One region of the Alkalibacterium iburiense genome, then DNA from elsewhere that is predicted to be linked to it. Evidence: predicted binding sites of a transcription regulator. Region 1 holds the regulator's gene; the other holds the start of a gene.
The links. Region 1 encodes HrcA, which represses chaperone genes, less so after heat shock. Its sites were predicted from a motif close to TTAGCACTCNNNNNNNNNGAGTGCTAA; they were not measured.
Positions count from the first base shown of each region.

Region 2: groES (co-chaperone GroES) is a predicted target of HrcA. The motif match lies at 2,978-3,004, and genes of this name have one in related genera.

Region 1 is NZ_BAAACW010000144.1:4,358-21,475, reverse strand. Features, by position in the region: gene rseP (RIP metalloprotease RseP) at 1-231, shown strand, start outside; gene ABDZ53_RS11340 (proline--tRNA ligase) at 261-1,973, shown strand; gene ABDZ53_RS11335 (PolC-type DNA polymerase III) at 2,062-6,390, shown strand; gene rimP (ribosome maturation factor RimP) at 6,550-7,020, shown strand; partial or broken gene nusA (transcription termination factor NusA) at 7,051-8,082, shown strand; gene rnpM (RNase P modulator RnpM) at 8,610-8,906, shown strand; gene ABDZ53_RS11315 (L7Ae/L30e/S12e/Gadd45 family ribosomal protein) at 8,896-9,195, shown strand; gene infB (translation initiation factor IF-2) at 9,217-11,610, shown strand; gene rbfA (30S ribosome-binding factor RbfA) at 11,676-12,029, shown strand; gene truB (tRNA pseudouridine(55) synthase TruB) at 12,139-13,062, shown strand; gene ribF (riboflavin biosynthesis protein RibF) at 13,066-14,025, shown strand; gene hrcA (heat-inducible transcriptional repressor HrcA) at 14,323-15,351, shown strand; gene grpE (nucleotide exchange factor GrpE) at 15,372-15,971, shown strand; gene dnaK (molecular chaperone DnaK) at 16,011-17,118, shown strand, end outside.
Region 2 is NZ_BAAACW010000039.1:45,134-49,918, forward strand. Features, by position in the region: gene ABDZ53_RS03285 (CAP domain-containing protein) at 58-726, shown strand; gene groL (chaperonin GroEL) at 958-2,583, opposite strand; gene groES (co-chaperone GroES) at 2,626-2,910, opposite strand; gene ABDZ53_RS03300 (CPBP family intramembrane glutamic endopeptidase) at 3,148-3,804, shown strand; gene ABDZ53_RS03305 (DUF4305 domain-containing protein) at 3,847-4,053, shown strand; gene ABDZ53_RS03310 (redox-sensing transcriptional repressor Rex) at 4,141-4,785, opposite strand, start outside.

The sequences.
Region 1 (17,118 bases):
ATCGGCATTATTAGCTGGATTGGTTTCTTAAGTGTCAATCTTGGCATTATGAATCTCCTTCCCATCCCTGCATTAGATGGTGGGAAGCTATTATTAAATATCATTGAAGGAATCCGCAAGAAACCGTTGAGTCAGGAGAAAGAGGGATACATTACCTTAATTGGCGTCTTATTCCTCTTTATTCTCATGATACTCGTCACATGGAATGATATTCGCACATTCTTTTTCTAAATTAACCCTAAAGGAGACACTCATTTACAATGAAACAATCAAAATTATTCGCGCCAACTCTTAGAGAAGTCCCACATGATGCTGAAGTCATCAGTCATCAGTTGCTTCTCAGAGCGGGCTATATTAGACAAATATCTTCAGGAATCTATTCTTATCTCCCACTCGCAAACAGAGTGATAGAGAAAGTGAAAACTATCATACGTGAAGAATTAGACGCTATTGATGGTTCAGAAATGCTTTTACCTGCTTTACTGCCAGCGGATTTATGGAAAGAATCAGGCAGATATGAAACGTATGGGGAGGATTTAGTTAAATTACAAGACAGACACAGCCGTGATTTCATCTTAGGTCCCACTCATGAAGAAACATTTGCTAAATTAATCAGTGAAGAAATCAAATCCTATAAAAAGTTACCTTTAATGCTTTACCAGTTCCAAACCAAATACCGTGATGAAAAGCGTCCTCGTTTCGGACTCATGCGAGGGCGAGAATTCATCATGAAAGATGCTTATACATTCCACGATAGTTATGAAAGCTTGGACGAATCCTATAATCAAATTGCCCAAGCTTATACGAATGCCTTTAACCGTTTGGGATTAAATTTCCGTTCTATTATCGGTGATGCTGGTGCAATGGGTGGAAAAGATTCGGTTGAATTTATGGCTTTAGCTGAGTCGGGAGAAGACACGGTTGTTTTCTCTGATGAAAGTGACTATGCTGCAAACCTGGAAATGGCTACAAGTTTATACAAGAAACAGCCAAGAACAGAAGTCCAACTGGACAGAAAATTAGTGGATACTCCGGGTCAAACAACGATTCAAGAAGTCGCAGAGTTTTTAGAAGTCAATAAAAAGCAAATTCTGAAAAGTGTCCTTTACATGACGGATGAAGAACAGCCGGTCTTAGCTATTGTTAGAGGAGATCAAGAAGTTAACGAAGTCAAACTGAGAATTGCCTTAGGTGTAGAAGATGTTCGACCAGCTACAGATGAAGAAATAATTGAAGAATTCGAAACCAAACCGGGTTACGTCGGACCGATTAACTTATCAGAGAAGGTTAAAATTGTAGCTGACTTACACATACAAGATGTTGTCAATGCGGTAACTGGAGCGAATCAGACAGATAAGCACTTCATTAATGTCAATCCAGGTACGGACTTTACTGTTGAAGACTATGCAGATATTCGCATGGTACAAGAAGGTGATCCTTCTCCTGATAAACAAGGTACTCTCCAGTTTACAAAGGGTATAGAAATCGGACATATTTTTAAACTGGGTACCCGTTATAGTGAAGCGATGAATGCGACTGTTCTAGATAAGAATGGAAGACAGACTCCTGTTATTATGGGAAGCTATGGTATCGGAGTGAGTCGATTGCTTTCGGCTATTGCTGAACAATATGCAGATGATAAAGGGTTAGTTTGGCCAAAAGCTGTTGCACCATTCGATATTCATTTAATTCCTGTCCAGGTTAAAAATGATGAACAATGGTCTCTTGCTCAACGTCTCTATGAGGACTTTAAGCAAAGAGGGTATGAAGTTTTAATCGATGACCGAGCTGAACGTCCGGGAGTTAAATTTACAGATGCTGAGTTAATTGGTATCCCAGTACAGATTACTGTCGGGAAAAAAGCATCAGAAGGTGTCGTTGAAGTCACCATTCGTCGAACAGGTGAAATGGTTGAAACTAAAGTAGATGATATTCTACACACGGTCGATATACTGACGACTAGTCAAAATTAAAAATAAGAAACAAAGAAAACTGAGGCATTTTATGTCTCAGTTTTCTACACTGTACATAGAGTAAGACATTAGAAAGTAGGATTAAAAAGTGAGCCTTAATAAATCAGAATTATTTCAAACACTACTGAAACAAGCGAATATACCGTTGACAGAAGAAAACCAAGAGTGGTTCCAGTCAGGGGAAGTAGAATCCGTCACTGTTTATAAAAAGGAAAAAGTATGGGATATTGTTCTGAAATTTCCTAACATTTTGCCTTTTTCTCTTTTTAATCATTTGAAACATTCTATTGAACAAGCTTTTCACACTATTTGTAAAGTTGACTTAACCATTCAAACGACAGAACCGGTCGTGACAGAAGAAAAAGTCAAACAATATTGGACATACGCGTGTCAGTCAAGCGGTGTGAATTCGCCAATCTGTAACAAGGCCTTTGAAGAAGGTTATCCCGTTCTTCAAGGCAATCATTATGTTTTTGTCATAGACCAGGAATTAGCTAAAGATAAGTATGAACAGGAATTTTTACCATTGATTTCCGATAGTTATAAAAAAGTTGGTTTTCCTGAACGCTTTTTGATTAAACCCCTCGTTGATACACAGGCTAGTGAAGAAAAAGTGAAAGAGTTTCAGCTACAAAAAGAAGAAGACGATCAAATAATGGCGGAAGAGTACACTAAGTTATTTGAGAGTGTCGAAAAGAAGAGAGAAGAGTCGGGATATAAAAAAGCAAATGGGCCAATTAAGTTAGGACGAGCTATTCCTGCTAATGAAGAGATCACACAAATGATAGATGTGACTGAAGAAGAAAGACGAATAACTTTAGAAGGGTTTATCTTTGATTCCGAGGTCAGAGAACTTAGATCAGGACGCAAGTTGCTCATTTTTAAGATTACTGATTACTCTTCTTCATTTACCTGCAAGCGATTTTCAAACAATGAACAGGATGAAGCAGTATTTGATCTGTTAAAGCCAGGTTTATGGGTAAAAGTAAGAGGAAGCATACAAGAAGATACTTTTATGAGAGATTTAGTTATGAATGCTCAAGATATTACCCAAACCTTCCATGAATCGAGAAAAGATACGTATCCTGAAGATGAAAAGAGAATAGAGTTTCATGCTCACACAAACATGAGTCAGATGGATGCCATCCCTAGTGCTTCCTCATTAGTAGAACAAGCGGCTAAATGGGGGCACAAAGCTATTGCGATAACGGATCATGCGGTGGGCCAATCTTATCCAGAAGCCCATTCGGCAGGTAAAAAAAATGGGATAAAAGTCAACTACGGCTTAGAAATTAATTTAGTTGATGATGGGGTTCCTATCGCTTACAACGAAGCCGATATTAACCTAAGTGATGCTACTTATGTTGTCTTTGACGTAGAAACAACCGGGTTATCTGCTATTTACGATAGCATCATCGAATTGGCTGGAGTGAAGATGCATAAAGGGAATGTGGTTGAAGAGTTTCAGGAGTTTGTCGACCCGGGTCATCCCTTATCCGATACGACTGTTCAGTTAACAGGAATTACAGATGATATGGTAAGAGGGTCGAAAACGGAAAAAGAAGTGTTAGTCGGTTTTCAGGAATTCACAAAAGGCACAGTACTAGTAGCGCATAATGCGTCGTTTGATATGGGATTTCTAAATACAGCCTATAAGAAGCACGGCTTAGAAGAATCTACATTACCTGTCATTGATACACTGGAATTTTCTCGTTTCATTAACCCGACATTTAAGAGTCATCGATTAAATACACTGGCTAAGCGATTCGGTGTCAACTTGGAACAACACCACAGAGCCATATATGATGCTCAGACTACTGGACATTTACTATGGATATTTGTAAAAAAAGCGATAGAGGATCACCAGATTGACAATCATAACCAATTAAATCAGTTCATGGACAGCGGAGATGCCTACAAACGGTCCAGACCGAGTCATGCAACGGTTTGGGCAAAATCTCAGGAAGGACTAAAAAACCTTTTTAAATTAATCTCTGGTTCTTTAGTTGATTATTTTTACCGTGTGCCTAGAGTACCTCGTTCTTTCTTAGAAAAACACAGAGAAGGACTCATTGTTGGATCAGGTTGTGCCCAAGGAGAAGTATTCGAAGCAATGATGCAAAAAGGGTATGAAGAGGCTAAAGAGAAAGCTGCTTACTATGATTATTTAGAAGTCATGCCTAAAGAAGTGTACCAGGATTTAATCGAACGGGAGCTGGTCAGGAATGAAGCTGACTTAGAAGACATCATTAAGAATATCATTCAATTAGGTGAAGAGTTAAATAAAAAAGTGATTGCAACGGGCAATGTTCACTACCTGCATCCAGAAGATTCGATTTACCGTGATATTTTGTTGGAAACACAAAAGTCCTTTAAAAAGACGGATAAGAATCCGGAAGTGCATTTTAGAACAACAGATGAGATGATGGAATCTTTTTCATTCTTAGGAAAAGATAAAGCAAAAGAAATCGTAATTGATAATACGCAGTTACTGAATAATGACATTGCTGAAGATATTAGTCCTGTTAAAAGTGAGTTATATACTCCAAAACTAGAAGGGGCAGAGGAAGATATTCGAAATATGAGTTATGATAAAGCTCGAGAACTTTACGGTGATCCTCTCCCTGAAATTGTAGAAGCGCGTATAGAAAAAGAATTAGACAGTATCATCGGAAACGGCTTTGCTGTTATTTACTTGATTTCTCAAAAATTGGTTCATAAGAGTGTGCAAGATGGTTACTTGGTAGGCTCTCGAGGATCGGTCGGTTCAAGTTTCGTTGCGACACTAACAGGTATTACAGAAGTCAACCCCATGCCTCCGCATTACCGATGCGAGGAGTGTCAGTATTCAGAATTCTTTACTGAAGGAGAAATTGGCTCAGGCTTTGACTTAGCTGAAAAAGCCTGTCCAGATTGTTCAGCCAATCTAAGTAGAGATGGACAAGATATTCCATTTGAAACCTTCCTTGGATTTAAAGGAGATAAAGTACCGGATATTGATTTAAACTTCTCAGGAGAATATCAGGCGAAAGCTCACCAGTATACAAAAGAGTTGTTTGGTGAAGACTATGTGTATCGTGCGGGAACCATCGGAACCATCGCTGATAGAACAGCATTTGGTTTTGTTAAAGGCTATGAAAGAGATAATCAGTTGGCTTATCGTTCAGCTGAAGTCGATCGATTGTCTAAAGGCTTAACGGGTGTCAAGCGAACCACGGGGCAACACCCAGGTGGGATTATCGTTATTCCCGACTATATGGATGTCTATGATTTTACTCCTATCCAGTATCCGGCAGATGACCAGGAGTCGAGTTGGAAAACGACACACTTTGACTTCCATTCCATTGATGAGAACGTACTGAAGTTAGATATTCTCGGACACGATGACCCGACCATGATACGTATGCTACAAGACTTGTCTGGTATAGATCCGTTAGACATACCGGTCAACGATCCTGAGGTTATGAAAATATTCAGTGGCACAGAAGTGTTAGGCGTAACGGAAAAACAAATTTATTCAAAAACGGGAACCTTAGGCGTGCCGGAATTCGGTACACGTTTCGTCAGACAGATGTTAGAACAAACGAAACCGACTACCTTTGCTGAATTACTTCAAATTTCCGGATTATCACATGGGACAGACGTGTGGCTAGGCAATGCGGAAGAGTTAATCAGTAAACATGATATCCCATTGTCGGAGGTTATCGGGTGTCGTGATGATATTATGGTTTACTTGCAGCATCAAGGTTTGGAAGATGACATTGCCTTTAAAATCATGGAGCACGTCAGAAAGGGAAGAGGGATTCCGGATGAATGGCAAGCCGCTATGCGCGAGCAGGGCGTGCCGGAATGGTATATTGAATCGTGTCTTAAAATTAAGTACATGTTCCCTAAAGCACACGCCGCAGCTTATGTATTAATGGCTTTACGTGTGGCGTACTTCAAAGTCCATTATCCTTTGTATTATTATGCGGCCTACTTCTCTATTCGTGCAAGTGACTTTGAATTAGAGGCCATGACGCAAGGAAAAGATGCGATTAAAGCTAAAATAAATGAAATTCATTCAAAAGGCATGGATGCGACGACTAAAGAGAAAAATGTCTTGACTGTTCTTGAAATAGCGAATGAAATGGTTGAAAGAGGCTTTGAATTCAAAATGGTGGATTTAGATGAATCCGATGCTAAACATTTTATTATTAAAGATAATGCTCTGTTAGCGCCGTTCAGAGCCGTCCCTTCATTAGGTGCCAGTGTGGCCAATGCTATCGTTGAAGCCAGAGAAGAAGAACCCTTTTTATCCAAAGAAGATTTGGCTAGAAGAGGAAAAGTATCCAAAACGGTAATGGAATATTTAGAAGTGAATCAGGCACTGAAAGATTTGCCGGATGAGAATCAATTGTCTCTCTTTGATATATAAAAGGTTGCATGCCATAAAGTTGCTACAAAGCTTGATGTATGATAAACTTATAGTCGAATCGAGCAAGATACTGTGTGAAGAAGAGTGAGCGAATCCGCTCACTCTTTTTCACAGCCTAAGGACCACTTTTGAGATGAATTAGAGAGGAGAGAAAAGTGTTTGAGTACCGTTGACAAAGTCAGAACTATCTCAGAACCTATTGCTGAGGAATTGGGATATGATCTCGTAGATGTAGAGTACGTCAAAGAAGGAAAACATTGGTTTTTACGTTTATATATTGACAAGGAAAATGGTGTGGATTTAGATGACTGTGCCTTATATAGTGAACGAATAGAAGAGGTTTTGGATACTATTCAACCGGATCCTATTCCGCATGCCTATTATTTAGAAGTCTCTTCTCCAGGAGCGGAACGGCCTTTAAAAACCGAAAAAGATTTCCAGAATGCCGTAGGAAAATATATTCACCTGACATTGCATGAAGCAGTAGAGGGAGAAAGTGTGTATGAAGGAACCCTTAAAGAGTGGAATACAGACGACCTTGTGATAACCATTAAAATAAAAACACGTCGAAAAGATATCGTCATTGATACAAGTAAAATAGCTAAGGCAAGACTGGCTATTGAATTTTAAGTAAAAACTAAAAATAAAGGGAGTAAAAATATGAGTAAAGAATTAGCAGCTGCTCTTGAAACACTTGAAAAAGAAAAAGGTATTTCTAAAGAGATTGTCATAGATGCATTAGAAGCTGCTCTTGTTTCTGCTTATAAACGAAATTATGGGACATCACAAAACGTAGAAGTCGTTTTTAATGATGAAAAAGGAACCATTACTGTTTACCAAGTAAAAGAAGTGGTCGAAGACGTTTACGATTCACAATCAGAAATAAGTTTGACTGAAGCAAGAGAAATTAAAAAAGCCTATGAATTAGGAGACCGCATCAAGTTTGAAGTGACACCTAAAAACTTTGGACGGATTGCAGCTCAAACAGCGAAGCAAGTCATTATGCAGAGAATGAGAGAAGCAGAACGTTCTATTATCTATAATGAATACATCGCCTATGAAGATGATTTGATGACCGGTACGGTTGAAAGACAAGACAGCAAATTCATTTATGTTAACTTAGGAAAAGTAGAAGCTGTTCTCTCACAAAGAGATCAGATTGAGAACGAAACCTATGAAACTCACGACCGAATTAAAGTGTACGTCAGTAAAGTGGAAAATTCGACTAAAGGTCCACAGGTCTTTGTTAGTCGAACGCATCCGAATTTGATTAAACGTTTATTTGAACAAGAAGTCCCAGAGATTTATGATGGTACCGTTGAAATTGTCTCTATTGCTCGAGAAGCAGGAGACCGTTCAAAATTAGCTGTCATGTCTAGAGACGAAAACGTTGATCCGGTAGGAACATGTGTGGGTCCAAAAGGATCACGTGTTCAGGCCATTGTGAATGAATTAAACGGTGAAAATATGGATATTGTTGAATGGGACAAAGATCCAGCAGTCTATATTAAGAATGCACTGAATCCTGCTCAGGTTATTGATGTGCAGTTTGATGAAGACCAGCATTCGTGTGTTATTGTCGTTCCAGACTACCAGTTATCATTAGCTATTGGTAAACGTGGTCAAAATGTTCGTTTAGCAGCTAAGTTAACAGGATATAAAATTGATATTAAATCTGAATCAGATATGGAAGCGTTGGAAGAAGAAGCAGAGGAATTAAAAGATGACTCCTTCTTTGAAGCTTTAAGTGAAGGCGATGAAGAAGCTCAAATTGATTTAGATCAGTCGACTAATTCTCCCACACTCTTTGATGAAGAAGATGATACGGTTGAGGTTGAAGCAGTGGATGATATTGAAGCAACTGATGCGGAAGACGCAACAGTCTACGCTGAAGACCAAAATCAAATAGACCGTCAGCCTGGTGAACCAGTTATGGAAACAGACTTTGAAGTCGGTCAATTGGACCCTAATCAAACAGAAGATTTAATTGAATTTGCTGAAGAACGAGATGGTATGGGCGAAGAAAGAGGCTACGAGGCGTCAATGGAAGAAATAGAAGACGCTACTTTTAACGAAGAAGAGGAAGTCTTCACTGATGGTGGAGAAGGAGAAGAACCTTTCTCTACAGATGAAGATAAAAACTTCCCTGAAAACCAGGAAACAACATTTGATAATGAAGACAACATAGGAAGTTAATATAAGGTAAGGTGGGACACAGTATGCAGAAGCGAAAAGTGCCTATGCGAAAATGTATAGCTTCTGGCGAAATGAAGCCTAAAAAAGATTTGGTTCGAATAGTGAGAAATAAAGAAGGCGAAGTATCCATTGATCCCTCAGGCAAGAAGAATGGAAGAGGGGCTTATATCACGCTTGATGAAACACTCGTGAAAGAAGCTAAAGCTAAAAAGTTGTTCAACCAAGCATTGAACACACAAGTAGACGATGCCTTCTATGATGAGCTAGTTGAATATATCGAGTACAAAAAAGCAAGAATGGAAATTGAAAATGAACAGTAATGAGCGTGCGCTGAATCTTATAGGGTTAGCTCAAAGAGCAAACAAATTGATTTCTGGAGAAGATTTGGTTCTCAAATCCATAAGATCTAATCAGGCTAAACTAGTGCTTATCGCTTCTAATGCAAGTGATAATGCAAGAAAGCAATTTTTGAATAAGTGTGAGTATTACAATATTCCTATTGTAAACCAGTTCTCCAGAGAACAACTCTCTCATGCTTTGGGAAAGGACAGGACAGTATGTGCCCTCACTGATGGTGGTTTTGTACAATCCCTTCAAAAGTTGCTCTAATATGAACGGGAAGGTGATTATATGGGCAAAAAGAGAGTCTATGAATTCGCAAAAGAGCATAAATTAACCAGTAAAGAAGTGTTAGATAAGGCAAAAGAAGTAGGTATAAGTTACAGTAGCCACATGTCTTCAATGGAGAACAGTGATGTATCAAAATTGAAACAAGCACTGAGCTCAAAACCTGCCTCTCAAAAACAAGAGCCTAAACAGGAAAAAAACGAAAAACCTAAACAACAGACTAATCAAACCAATCAGGCAAAACCAAAGCCGACCAATCAATCGAGAAAGAGTCAAACGGCTTCTTCCAATAAGTCCGATAACAAACAAAATAGAAATACCAACCGCAACAAACCAGGACAAAATCAAACTACTCAGAACACGAGTAAAATAAATGAGAAAAAATCTTCTCAGAATAGCAAAGGACATGACAAAATAAAAACGACTAAATCAACTACCACAGGTAATAAAGCGAAAAAACAAAGCAAATCCGTACCTAAACGTACAACGGATGAACAACAACTTCAAACAAATGAAAACAAAAGAAGACGCAATTCCAGACAGCATAGAGGCATTCATGGAGGACCAGCAGGCGGAAGAAAACGCAGAGGGAAAAAGCAGCAAAAATCCCAAACACCTGCTACTCCACGTAAAGAAAGAGAATTACCAAAAGTACTAGAATATACTGATGGCATGACAATTGCTGAAATGGCGAAGAAAATTCACCGTGAACCAGCTGAAATTGTCAAAAAACTCTTCTTGATGGGTGTAGTAGCCACACAAAATCAATCATTAGATAAAGAGACGATTGAATTGTTGGCTGCTGATTATGGAATTGAAACAGAAGAAAAGATTCAGGTCGACCTAACGGACTTTGACACGTTCTTTAATGAAGAACGAGTAGAAGAAAACTTGGTGACGAGACCACCGACTGTAACTATCATGGGACACGTTGACCACGGTAAAACCACTCTTTTAGATACTTTGCGTCAATCAAAAGTAACAGAAGGAGAAGCTGGTGGGATTACTCAGCATATTGGAGCCTACCAGGTTGAAGAGAACGGTAAACTGATTACTTTCCTGGATACTCCGGGGCACGCGGCCTTCACAACAATGCGTGCAAGAGGAGCTGACATCACAGATATCGCCATTATCGTAGTGGCCGCTGATGATGGAGTAATGCCTCAAACAGTTGAAGCGATCAACCATGCGAAAGCTGCTGAAGTTCCAATCATTGTAGCAGTCAACAAAGTTGACAAGCCGACAGCTAACCCAGACCGCGTCATGCAGGAACTAACAGAGTATGGTTTAATCCCAGAAGATTGGGGTGGAGATACGATTTTTGTTCCTATCTCAGCCTTATTCAACCAGAATGTGGATGAATTACTAGAAATGGTCTTGTTGGTAGCTGAAGTCGAAGAATTAAAAGCTGATCCTAAACGTTTAGCTATTGGAACAGTTATTGAAGCAAGGTTAGACAAGTCTAAAGGGCCTATTGCTACTTTACTTGTACAAGAAGGAACCCTTCGTCAAGGAGAACCGATTGTTGTAGGGAACACTTATGGCCGTGTGAGAACCATGACTAATGATAAAGGACGTCGTACGAAAGAAGCCGGACCGTCTACTCCAGTAGAAATTACCGGTTTGAATGACACTCCACATGCTGGGGATCGTTTCGTTGTCTTTGAAGATGAGAAAACAGCACGTCAAGTAGGAGAAGCAAGAGCTGTAGAAGCTACAGAAGCTTCCCGTTCTGTTACTCATAAAGTCACTTTGGAAAACTTGTTTGAAAGTCTTGAAGAAGGCGAACTAAAAGAAGTCAACGTTATTATTAAAGCAGACGTTCAAGGTTCTGTAGAAGCACTAGCCGCTAGTTTAGAAAAAATTGAAGTAGAAGGTGTGAAAGTCAACATTATTCATACCGGTGTAGGAGCTATTAACGAAAGTGATATCACCTTAGCTTCTGCAAGTTCAGCCATTATCATTGGCTTTAATGTCAGACCGACTATTCAAGCCAAAGAGAGTGCCGACAGAGAAGAAGTCGATATTCGTACACATAGAGTTATCTATGATGCGATTGATGAGATTGAAGCGGCCATGACAGGTATGTTAGATCCTGAGTTTGAAGAGAAAGTGACTGGACAAGCTCTAGTTAGAGAAACGTATAATGTCTCTAAAGTGGGAACCATTGCCGGATGTTTCGTAACGGACGGTGTCATTAGACGAAGCAGTTCTATTCGACTGATCCGTAATGGAGTCGTTCAGTTTGAAGGAGAATTATCAAGCTTGAAACGCTTTAAAGATGATGCGAAAGAAGTAAGAAATGGGTACGAATGTGGAATTACCATTGAGAACTACAACGATATTAAAATTGATGATGTCATTGAAGCGTATGAAATGGTTGAAGTAGAAAGATAGTACCTTTAATAGAATGTCAGTTGTTGAAATAACTACTATAGACAGAAAAAGGACAGGTGAATACCATGCCTAACTTTAGAGTAGGAAGAGTATCTCAGGAAATACAAAGAGAAGTAACGGATATATTGCATAAACGAGTAAGAGATCCGAGAGTCGACGGTGTAACAGTGACAGGAGTCGAAGTAACAGGAGATCTCCAACAAGCAAAAGTGTATTACAGTACACTATCCAGTGATAAAGCAGAAAGAGAAGAGACTCAAAAAGGATTAGAGAAAGCAACAGGTTTAGTACGTAAAGAGTTGGGGCAACGTTTAACTCTTTATAAAACACCTGAACTAAGCTTTGAACGCGATGAATCCATTGAGTACGGAAATAGAATTGAAGCTTTATTAAATCAAATAAAAGAAGAAGACGAATAATTTTTAAGATTTGACGTCGTTTTTCATTGAAAAATGTTAGAAGAGAATCTTTGTTTATAGACTTAGATTCTCTTTTATTTTGAAAAAAACGGTTAAGGAGGGTCAAAAAATGGAAGGTTTAATTCCATTATGGAAAGAAGTCGGTATGACTAGTCATGATTGTGTCTTTAAATTAAGAAAAATAGTTAGAATGAAAAAGATTGGTCATTCAGGTACCTTAGACCCGGATGTAGATGGCGTACTTCCTGTTGCTTTGGGTAAAGCTACGAAAGTCATTGAATATATGATGAATTCAAGGAAAGTATACACCGGTGAAATAACGTTTGGAGAATCAACCACAACTGAGGACAGTTCAGGAGAATTGATAAATAAGACAGCTGTATCGGAGGAAATTACCGAAGAAGAAGTTGACCGTGTCTTATCTTCTTTTGAAGGAGAAATTACTCAGATTCCGCCCATGTATTCTGCTGTAAAAGTCAAAGGCAAACGACTCTATGAATACGCAAGAGAAGGACTGGAAGTGGAAAGACCGTCCCGACAGGTAACCATCCATTCATTTGAAAGGACTTCTCCCTTACACTTTGATAAAGACAAAAAAACAGCCCGTTTCTCATTTCGTGTCGCTTGTAGTAAAGGGACCTATGTGAGGACCTTAGCTGTTGACACTGGTTTGAGATTTAATCTCCCTTCTCATATGTCTCAGTTAACGAGAGTAGAGAGCAGTGGGTTTACGAAAGACCAAGCGTTTACTTTAAAAGAAATTGAAGAATTATTTCATTCTGATAAAATAGAAGAAGCCCTCTATCCGTTAGAGACAGTATTGAAGTCCCTTCCTTCCTATACCTTATCGGAGGAAGAGTATGGGAAGGTTAAAAACGGCTCGCTTTTACCCTTAGAGGACTTTATGTCATCATCGGAGAACGAATGTGTTTTTTATTATAAAAATCAGGCGGTTGCTATTTATGGCCCTCATCCAACGAAAGATAAGATGATAAAACCCATAAAAGTATTGCGTAATGAATTGAAGGTGTAAAGAATGGAAATAAAAAGAGACCATCATCCCTATAAAGAATCAGATATTTATGGAGGAGATATCGTACTCATATTAGGTTTTTTTGATGGCGTACATAAAGGTCATCAAGAAGTCATAAAAACCGGTATTCAGATTGCAAAAGAAAGAGGCTTGAAATCGGCTGTTATGACATTTAATCGTCATCCGGCCTTTGTTTATAGAAGTTTCGATCCTGATAAACATATGTATCTGACTCCATTAGACAGAAAAGAGCAGTTAATGGAACAATTAGGTGTCGATATTTTATATGAAGTCGATTTTACTTCTAGCTTTGGTAGCCTGACTCCTCAACAGTTTGTTGATGATTATATTGTAGGATGGCATGCGAAAGTTATTGTAGCAGGTTTTGACTACACATACGGGAAAGCTCATGAAGCGAATATGGATACACTATCCGTTTATGCAAAAGGTAGATTCGAGATAGTGACAGTCAAACAAAAATCCTTAGACGATGAAAAAATCAGTTCTACTCGTATCAGAAGATATATTAGTGAAGGCCGAATGGCAGAAGCCAATGAACTATTAGGGTATATCTATGAAATAAGTGGTTTTGTTATTCATGGAGACGCTCGTGGAAGAGACTTGGGCTATCCTACGGCGAATGTGTACCCTCATCCTTACGTGATGGTCCCTAAAAGAGGAGTCTATGCAGTAAAAATGTGGGTGAACGGACAGTGGCATGATGGGATGGCTTCAATCGGTTATAATCCGACATTTGGTCACCGCCCCAATTATTCTATTGAAGTGCATATCTTCGACTTTTCCGAACAAATATACGGGGAAGATGTCCGTATTAAATGGGTACACTATTTAAGAGACGAGATTAAGTTTAATTCTGCTGAGGACTTAATTGTCCGGTTAGAACAAGATGAATTAGAGTCAAAAGAATGTTTAGCATCCATAAAACATGACGATATTATATGACCATTTAGCCGTTTAATATATGAGTGAAAAGTACTCAGTTCCTCCTTTATTAAACGGCTTGTGGAGGGTCATGTAAAAAATCATATATTTTTAAAAAAATAGTCAAAATTAATCAGACAAAAATATTGACACTTACTGAAGGATTTGTTACATTAATAATGGTGTTAGCACTCGAACCTTTCGAGTGCTAATTTAATGAAGAGTGTGAGTTGCGACGAATCACTCTTATTTATGTTAAAAGTGTAAAGATAGTGTAGTGTGAAAGGGTATCTAGAGCGGTACCAAGGAGTGATACACATGTTAACAAATAGGCAAATCGCCATACTAGATCATTTGATACGTTTATATACGTCTTCCAGTCAACCTATCGGATCAAAAACATTGATGGAGGAAACAGAAATTGATACCAGTTCAGCCACCATTCGTAATGAGCTGAGTCATCTCGAAAAATTAGGATTCATTCAAAAGACGCATTCGTCTTCCGGAAGAATCCCTTCTATCAAAGGGTATCGATTTTATATCGATCATCTGGTTCGTCCAAGGGAAGTAGACCAGGAGAAGTTAAACAATATTAGTCAAGTACTGGGTAACCACGTGAAAGAAATGGATGACATTATGCATCAATCAGCCCAACTTCTATCTGAACTGACTAATTATACAGCTATTGTTTTAGGCCCTCGTGCCGCAACCATAAGATTGACCGGTTTCAGGCTAATAGCATTAAATGAGAATTATATTATGGCTATTATCCAAACAGATCATGGGAATATTGAAAACAAAGTGTTTAAATGGCCGAAAACCATTGATGAGTCAGATTTGATTAAAGTAGCTAACATATTCAATGAACACTTAGTGGGGCATTCTTTAACGGAAGTATCGAGAAAATTACAAAGAGATATTCCTTTCCTCATTAGAAAATATGCTTCTAGTGCGATTGATATGTATGTGAGACTAGAGTCTATTTTTGACGAATCGACGGAAGAAAGGTATCATGTATCTGGTAAATTAAATTTATTGGATTTTTCTGACAATATGGACAGGAAAAAGTTAAAGTCACTTTATTCCTTATTGGATGATAGTGATGGGCTGACACCATTAATCAATCAAATTAAGCGAGACTTTGATGTTCGAATTGGTGAGGAAATAAATAATGATTTATTCTCTGATCTCAGCTTAGTAACAGCAACTTATAATGTAAGCAAGTATGGCAAAGGTGTCATAGCTATACTAGGACCAACGAGTATGGCATATGACGAGACAATTGGTGTGCTTGATGTATTTAGAAAGCAGTTAACCCATACGCTATTGAAATATTATCTAGACTAATAGAGAAATGAGGAAGTACAGTGGTTCATAACAATGATCAAGAATTAAAAGAAGAAGTTGAGGAAACAACAGAAGAAACGGAACACTCAACGGATTCAGTGGATGACTCGACTCAAACAACCGAAGAAGATGTTGTATTCGAGGATGTAGAAGTCGCTGATGATACTTCATCAAAAGTGGAAGAGTTGCAGAAAGAGTTGGACGAGATGTCTGACCGCTATTTACGTTTGCAAGCAGAGATGGCTAATATGCGTAGACGAAATCAACGTGAAAAGGAAGACATTATCCGTTTCCGCTCCCAGTCTCTTGCAAAAGAATTACTTCCAGCCCTTGATAATATCGAGCGCGCTTTAAGTATCGAAGTAGATACGGAAGCAGGTAAGAATTTAAAAAAAGGGATTGAGATGGTTTATGATAGTTTACTGCAGGGCTTCTCTAAAGAAGGCATTGAAGTCATTGATCCTTTAGGAGAGCCATTTGATCCGAATTATCATGAAGCGTATACTCAAGTTCCGGCTAATGAAGATCAAGAAAGCAACGAAGTGGCTCAAGTATTCGAAAAAGGCTATAAATTGCACAATCGAGTATTAAGAGCAGCAAAAGTTTCTGTTACATTATAATTAATAATTAAAATTCTAAAGATAAAGGTGAGATAACATATGGCAAAAGTAATTGGTATTGACTTAGGAACAACAAACTCTGCTGTAGCAGTTCTTGAAGGCGGAGAAGCTAAAATTATTCCAAACAAAGAAGGAAACCGTACAACACCTTCTGTTGTTTCTTTTAAAAATGGAGAAATCCAAGTAGGAGAAGTAGCTAAACGACAAGCTATTACAAATTCAAACACAGTAATGTCTATTAAACGTCATATTGGTGAAGACTATAAAGTAGATGCTGATGGAAAAAGTTACACTCCTCAACAAATTTCTGCGTATATTTTACAGCACTTAAAAGCTTACGCTGAAGATTATTTAGGAGAAGAAGTTACAAATGCTGTTATTACAGTACCGGCTTACTTTAACGACTCTCAAAGACAAGCTACAAAAGATGCAGGAAAAATTGCTGGTTTAGAAGTAGACCGTATTGTCAATGAGCCGACTGCTGCTTCTTTAGCATACGGATTAGACAAAACAGATACAGATGAAAAAGTATTAGTCTTTGACTTAGGTGGAGGAACATTTGACGTTTCCATTCTTGAATTAGGAGACGGAGTATTTGATGTATTAGCAACTGCTGGTGATAATAGTTTAGGTGGAGATGACTTTGATGATAAAGTCATTGATTATCTTGTAGCTGAATTCAAGAAAGAAAATGGCATAGACTTATCTAAAGATAAAATGGCTATGCAAAGATTGAAAGATGCAGCAGAAAAAGCGAAAAAAGATTTATCTGGAGTGTCTTCTACTCAAATCAGTTTACCGTTTATCAGTGCAGGAGATGCAGGCCCTCTACACTTAGAGATCACATTAACTCGTGCGAAGTTTGATGAATTAACTGATGATTTAGTAGAAAGAACAAAAGGACCTGTCCGTCAGGCACTACAAGACGCTGGATTATCTCAATCTGAAATTGATCAAGTTATTTTAGTCGGTGGATCAACACGTATTCCGGCTGTCGTTGATGCAGTTAAGAAAGAAACAGGCAAAGATCCTAACCGTTCGGTTAACCCTGATGAAGTGGTTGCTATGGGTGCAGCTATTCAAGGTGGAGTTATTTCTGGTGAAGTAAAAGATATCGTCCTATTAGACGTAACCCCATTATCTCTAG
Region 2 (4,785 bases), on a different contig from region 1:
CTACACTATCCCTCTGGTTTTCTGATACAATAACGGGGAAAGAAAGGGTTGATTACAATGAAATTTATTAGAAAACTAATCTTAACCCTGCTGGCAGTTTTAGTCGGTTTCTGGCTAGGTTTCAGCGGGATTTTAAGTGGTACCCGAGTGGGTCATATAATGGAAACAACAGTATCTTATCTACCGGATGCCAATGATATTCGTCGGTTTAGAACGAGCAGTCTACCTATTTTCGAAGATATCATCCAATTAGACGATTCCAGTCACTCAAACTCAGAAAATCCAGTTCCTTCTTTAATGAATAAGCACACTGATGTCAATTATGACGTTGTTGAACTGACAATTATTGATTTAGTTAATGACTTGCGTACCGAACTAAATCGTCAACCTCTTCAATCTAATGATATGCTTAAGGCCGCAGCCATTATACGAGCGAGAGAAACAGAAGAGAAATTCTCACACACACGTCCTAATGGAATGGATGCTTTTTCTGTCTTTAATGAAGATGGCATTGATTATAATTATAGAGCCGCAGGTGAAAATTTAGGCATGGCAACGTATTATATGAGCGAAGAAGAAATGGCTGAATTAATTTTCGATGGCTGGGTTGAAAGCCAAGGTCACTATGAAAATATGATTCGACCGGATTACGAAGAAATTGGTGTCGGAGTGCATTATGATGGTGAATTTTTATATGCCACACAATTATTTGGAACACAGCATTGATTTTTTCCCTGTCTCGATTAACTCAGCTAAATTTTTTGTGTGAGTTAATGGAGCTGGGGCTAACTCGATTATCTCACTCACCTTCTAAGGAGCGAGTTAATCGATATACGGCTATCTCAATCAACTCGCGCCTTTTTTATTTATGAGTTAACCCAGATAGGTCCGACTTTGGTTATTAAAAAAGCACCTACAAGACAATTCTTGTAGGTGCTCGCTTTTTAATCGATTGAATTACATCATACCGCCCATTGCGCTAGGGTCCATTCCACCAGCTGGGTTGTCATTTTCTTGAGGGATTTCAGCAACGGCTGCTTCTGTAGTTAAGAGTAAAGCTGCAACAGATGCGGCGTTTTGTAGTGCTGAACGGGTTACTTTGGTTGGATCGATGATACCTGCTTCAACCATGTTAACCATTTCTCCAGAAACAGCGTTAAAGCCGATACCAGATTCCACATGTTTCAAGCGCTCGACAATCACACTTCCATCTAAACCAGCGTTGGAAGCAATTTGACGAACAGGTTCTTCTAAAGCACGTAAGACAATGCGTACACCAGTTGCTTCGTCGCCTTCTACTTCAATTTCTTCAATCTTATCTAAGATATTGATATAGGCTGTTCCACCACCAGCGATAACACCTTCTTCAACAGCTGCACGAGCTGCGTTTAAAGCGTCCTCGATACGTAGTTTACGTTCTTTAATTTCAGTTTCAGTAGCTGCTCCAACATTGATAACCGCTACTCCACCTGCTAGCTTCGCAATACGTTCTTGCAATTTTTCACGATCAAACTCAGAAGTTGTTTCTTCTGCTTGTGCACGTAGCATCGCCACACGTTGTTCGATGTGTTCTTTTTCTCCAGAACCTTCAACAATCGTCGTGTCATCTTTTGTAACAGTCACTTTACCAGCATTTCCTAACTGATCGATTGTGACATCTTTCAAGTCTAATCCTAAGTCACTTGTGATAACTGTTCCATTCGTTAAGATAGCTATATCTTCTAACATGCCTTTACGGCGGTCACCGAAACCAGGAGCTTTAACAGCTACAACATTTAGTGTGCCACGGATTTTGTTTAGGACAAGAGTTGGTAAAGCTTCTCCTTCAATATCATCCGCAATGATTAATAAAGGACGATTTTGCTGCATAATATTTTCTAAAACTGGAAGAATATCTTGTACAGAAGAAATCTTCTTATCTGTAATAAGGATGTATGGATTATCCAGGTTTGCTTCCATTTTCTCGTTGTCTGTTACCATGTACTGAGATAGGTAACCGCGGTCAAACTGCATTCCTTCCACAACATCTAATTCCGTTTCGATTCCTTGAGATTCTTCAATCGTAATAACTCCGTCGCTTCCCACTTTTTCCATAGCATCTGCTACGAGCTTTCCTACTTCTTCATCTCCAGAAGAAATAGCAGCAATTTGAGCAATGGATTCCTTATCAGAAACATTAATCGAAATGTCACGTAAAGCCTCTACTGCTTTTTTAGTAGCCAATTCAATTCCGCGACGAATGCCTACAGGATTAGCACCCGCTGTGACGTTTTTCATTCCTTCGTTGACAATCGCTTGAGCTAGTACAGTCGCTGTAGTTGTCCCGTCACCAGCAATATCGTTTGTTTTGCTTGCTACTTCAACAACTAACTGGGCTCCCATATTTTCGAATTTGTCTTCTAATTCGATTTCTTTGGCGATAGTTACCCCGTCATTAGTAATTTGAGGTGCTCCAAAAGACTTATCCAATATAACGTTTCGCCCTTTTGGACCTAGTGTAACTTTAACTGTATCTGCTAACTTGTCTACTCCGCGAAGCATAGCTGCACGTGCGTTTTCAGAAAATTTAATATCTTTAGCCATGTGTATGTCCTCTCCTTAGTTAAGTAATAGTGATCGACTTAATTATTCCACAATCGCAATAATGTCTGTATCTTTTACAACGAGGTATTCTGTTCCATCATATTTGACTTCTGAACCAGCATATTTTTCAAATACGACTTCGTCACCAACTGATACATCAACCGCTGCACGTTGGCCGTTATCTAATACTCTGCCTTCTCCTACGGCAATAACTTTTGCTGTCTGAGGTTTTTCTTTAGCAGAATCTGGTAATACAAGCCCACTTGCAGTTGTTTCTTCTACTTTTTGTACTTCAAGCAGTACTCTATTTCCTAAAGGTTTTAACATGTTGAAATCCCTCCGTATAATATTAGTCGTTATTTTTATTCACTAGTCTACTAGTGAGATGTGAGTGTTAGCACTCTAAGGTGTCGAGTGCTAACTCCACTTATTAGTATATTCAAAACTCATGAATCTTGCAAGTCCTAAATTTGAAAAAAATAGATTTCTTCCTTTGTGGAAACCCTTCTTGATTTGTGTTAAATTACTAGTATTATGGATTTTAATTGCTAAAGGATGAAACTAATGAACCTTAACCGAAGTAATAAGAAAGCTGCTACACAAATCATTGTACTTTATATTATTATTCAGTTAGTCACAGCCATTGTGCCTTTTTACTTTCCAGAATCTTCAGGACCAGAACTCTTCCTCACTTTTTCCATTGTGATGTTCAGCTTGGGAGCTCTTGGAATGATATGGATTGTTAGAAGACAGCAGATGCAATTTGATTTCGAAGATTCTTTTTCACAACAGCGCAAAGAAATCCTCACTTGGGGGATTGCAGGGGTGTTTATAGCCTTATTTGTACAAAATATTGCGAGCATCATCGAAGTGATCGTCTTAAATTCCCCCATGGAATCTCAAAACACAGAACAGATTATGCAAATTGTATCAAGTTACCCTGTCTTTTTAATTCTAGCAGGTATTGCCGGACCAATAATGGAAGAATTTGTCTTTAGAAAAGCCATATTCGGTATGCTTATTGATAAAATCGGAGGCATAGGAGCAGCGGTAGTCAGCTCTTTACTTTTTGCTTTTATCCATTTTGACGGTTTACTGTTAGTTTATTCATCTATGGGCTTTGTGTTTGCGTGGCTTTACTACAAAACGAAAAATATTTGGACTCCCATTATTGCTCACTGCTTGATGAATATTATGGCAGTTGTTCTTAACTTGCTTTAAATGAAAGGTCTTAATAGGACTAAAAGATAGAAAGGATTCAAGATGACTGAAAAACAAATCAAATTTCAAATTGGCTTTAAATATGTCTTCTTCCTGCTTTTTCTTTACTTTACAATTGATTCAGTAGGTTCAAGCGGATGGAGCCTTTTCTCCATACTTTTTGCCCTTATTGCGACAAGAGACTTTGTTCAAGGGACGCGTTTAGCAGAAGTCTATTATCGAATAAAAAAACATCAGAAGAAAAACTGACATCCATGCAGTGATTCCTCTCATAACTAAAAGCACGACCCTTTTTCCTTATTTAATAAAGGAAGTAGGGTCGTGCTTTTGTCTGTGCTAGTCGTTATAAAAAAGATCGTCTAATGGATTATCTGCCTCTTCTTCTGAATCATCTGCAAAATCCTGGTAATAGTTAATGAAGTAGATAAGTGTCTGTAATTCATTTGTTAAGTCAACATTATGAACCCGTACGCCTTTAGGTACCGTGACTCGGATTGGTGTAAAGTTCATAATCCCTTTCGCTCCCCCTTCAACCAGCTTATCTGTCATCTCTTGTGCAATATCAGAAGGAACGGTCAAAATAGCCACATCAATCTGCTGCATATCCAGTTGTTCAATCAATTCATCTACATGATAAATAGGGACACCCTGATGAATTGTTCCAATAAGGTCTTCATGAACATCAAACCCAGCACTGATTCGAATATTATTGTTGCGACGGAAATTGTAATTTAATAGGGCTTGTCCTAAATTTCCAACTCCAACTAAGGCAACATTCGTTAAGCGATCTTGATTTAATTTTTTACTGAAGAAATTCATTAAGGATTCGACATCGTACCCGTATCCTCTTTTTCCAAGTGCACCAAAGTAAGAGAAATCTCGTCTAATAGTGGCACTGTCTACTTTTACTGCTTCACTTAACTTAGCTGAAGAAACTCGTTCTTTTCCGGCTTCATATAAAAAGCGTAAATAGCGATAATA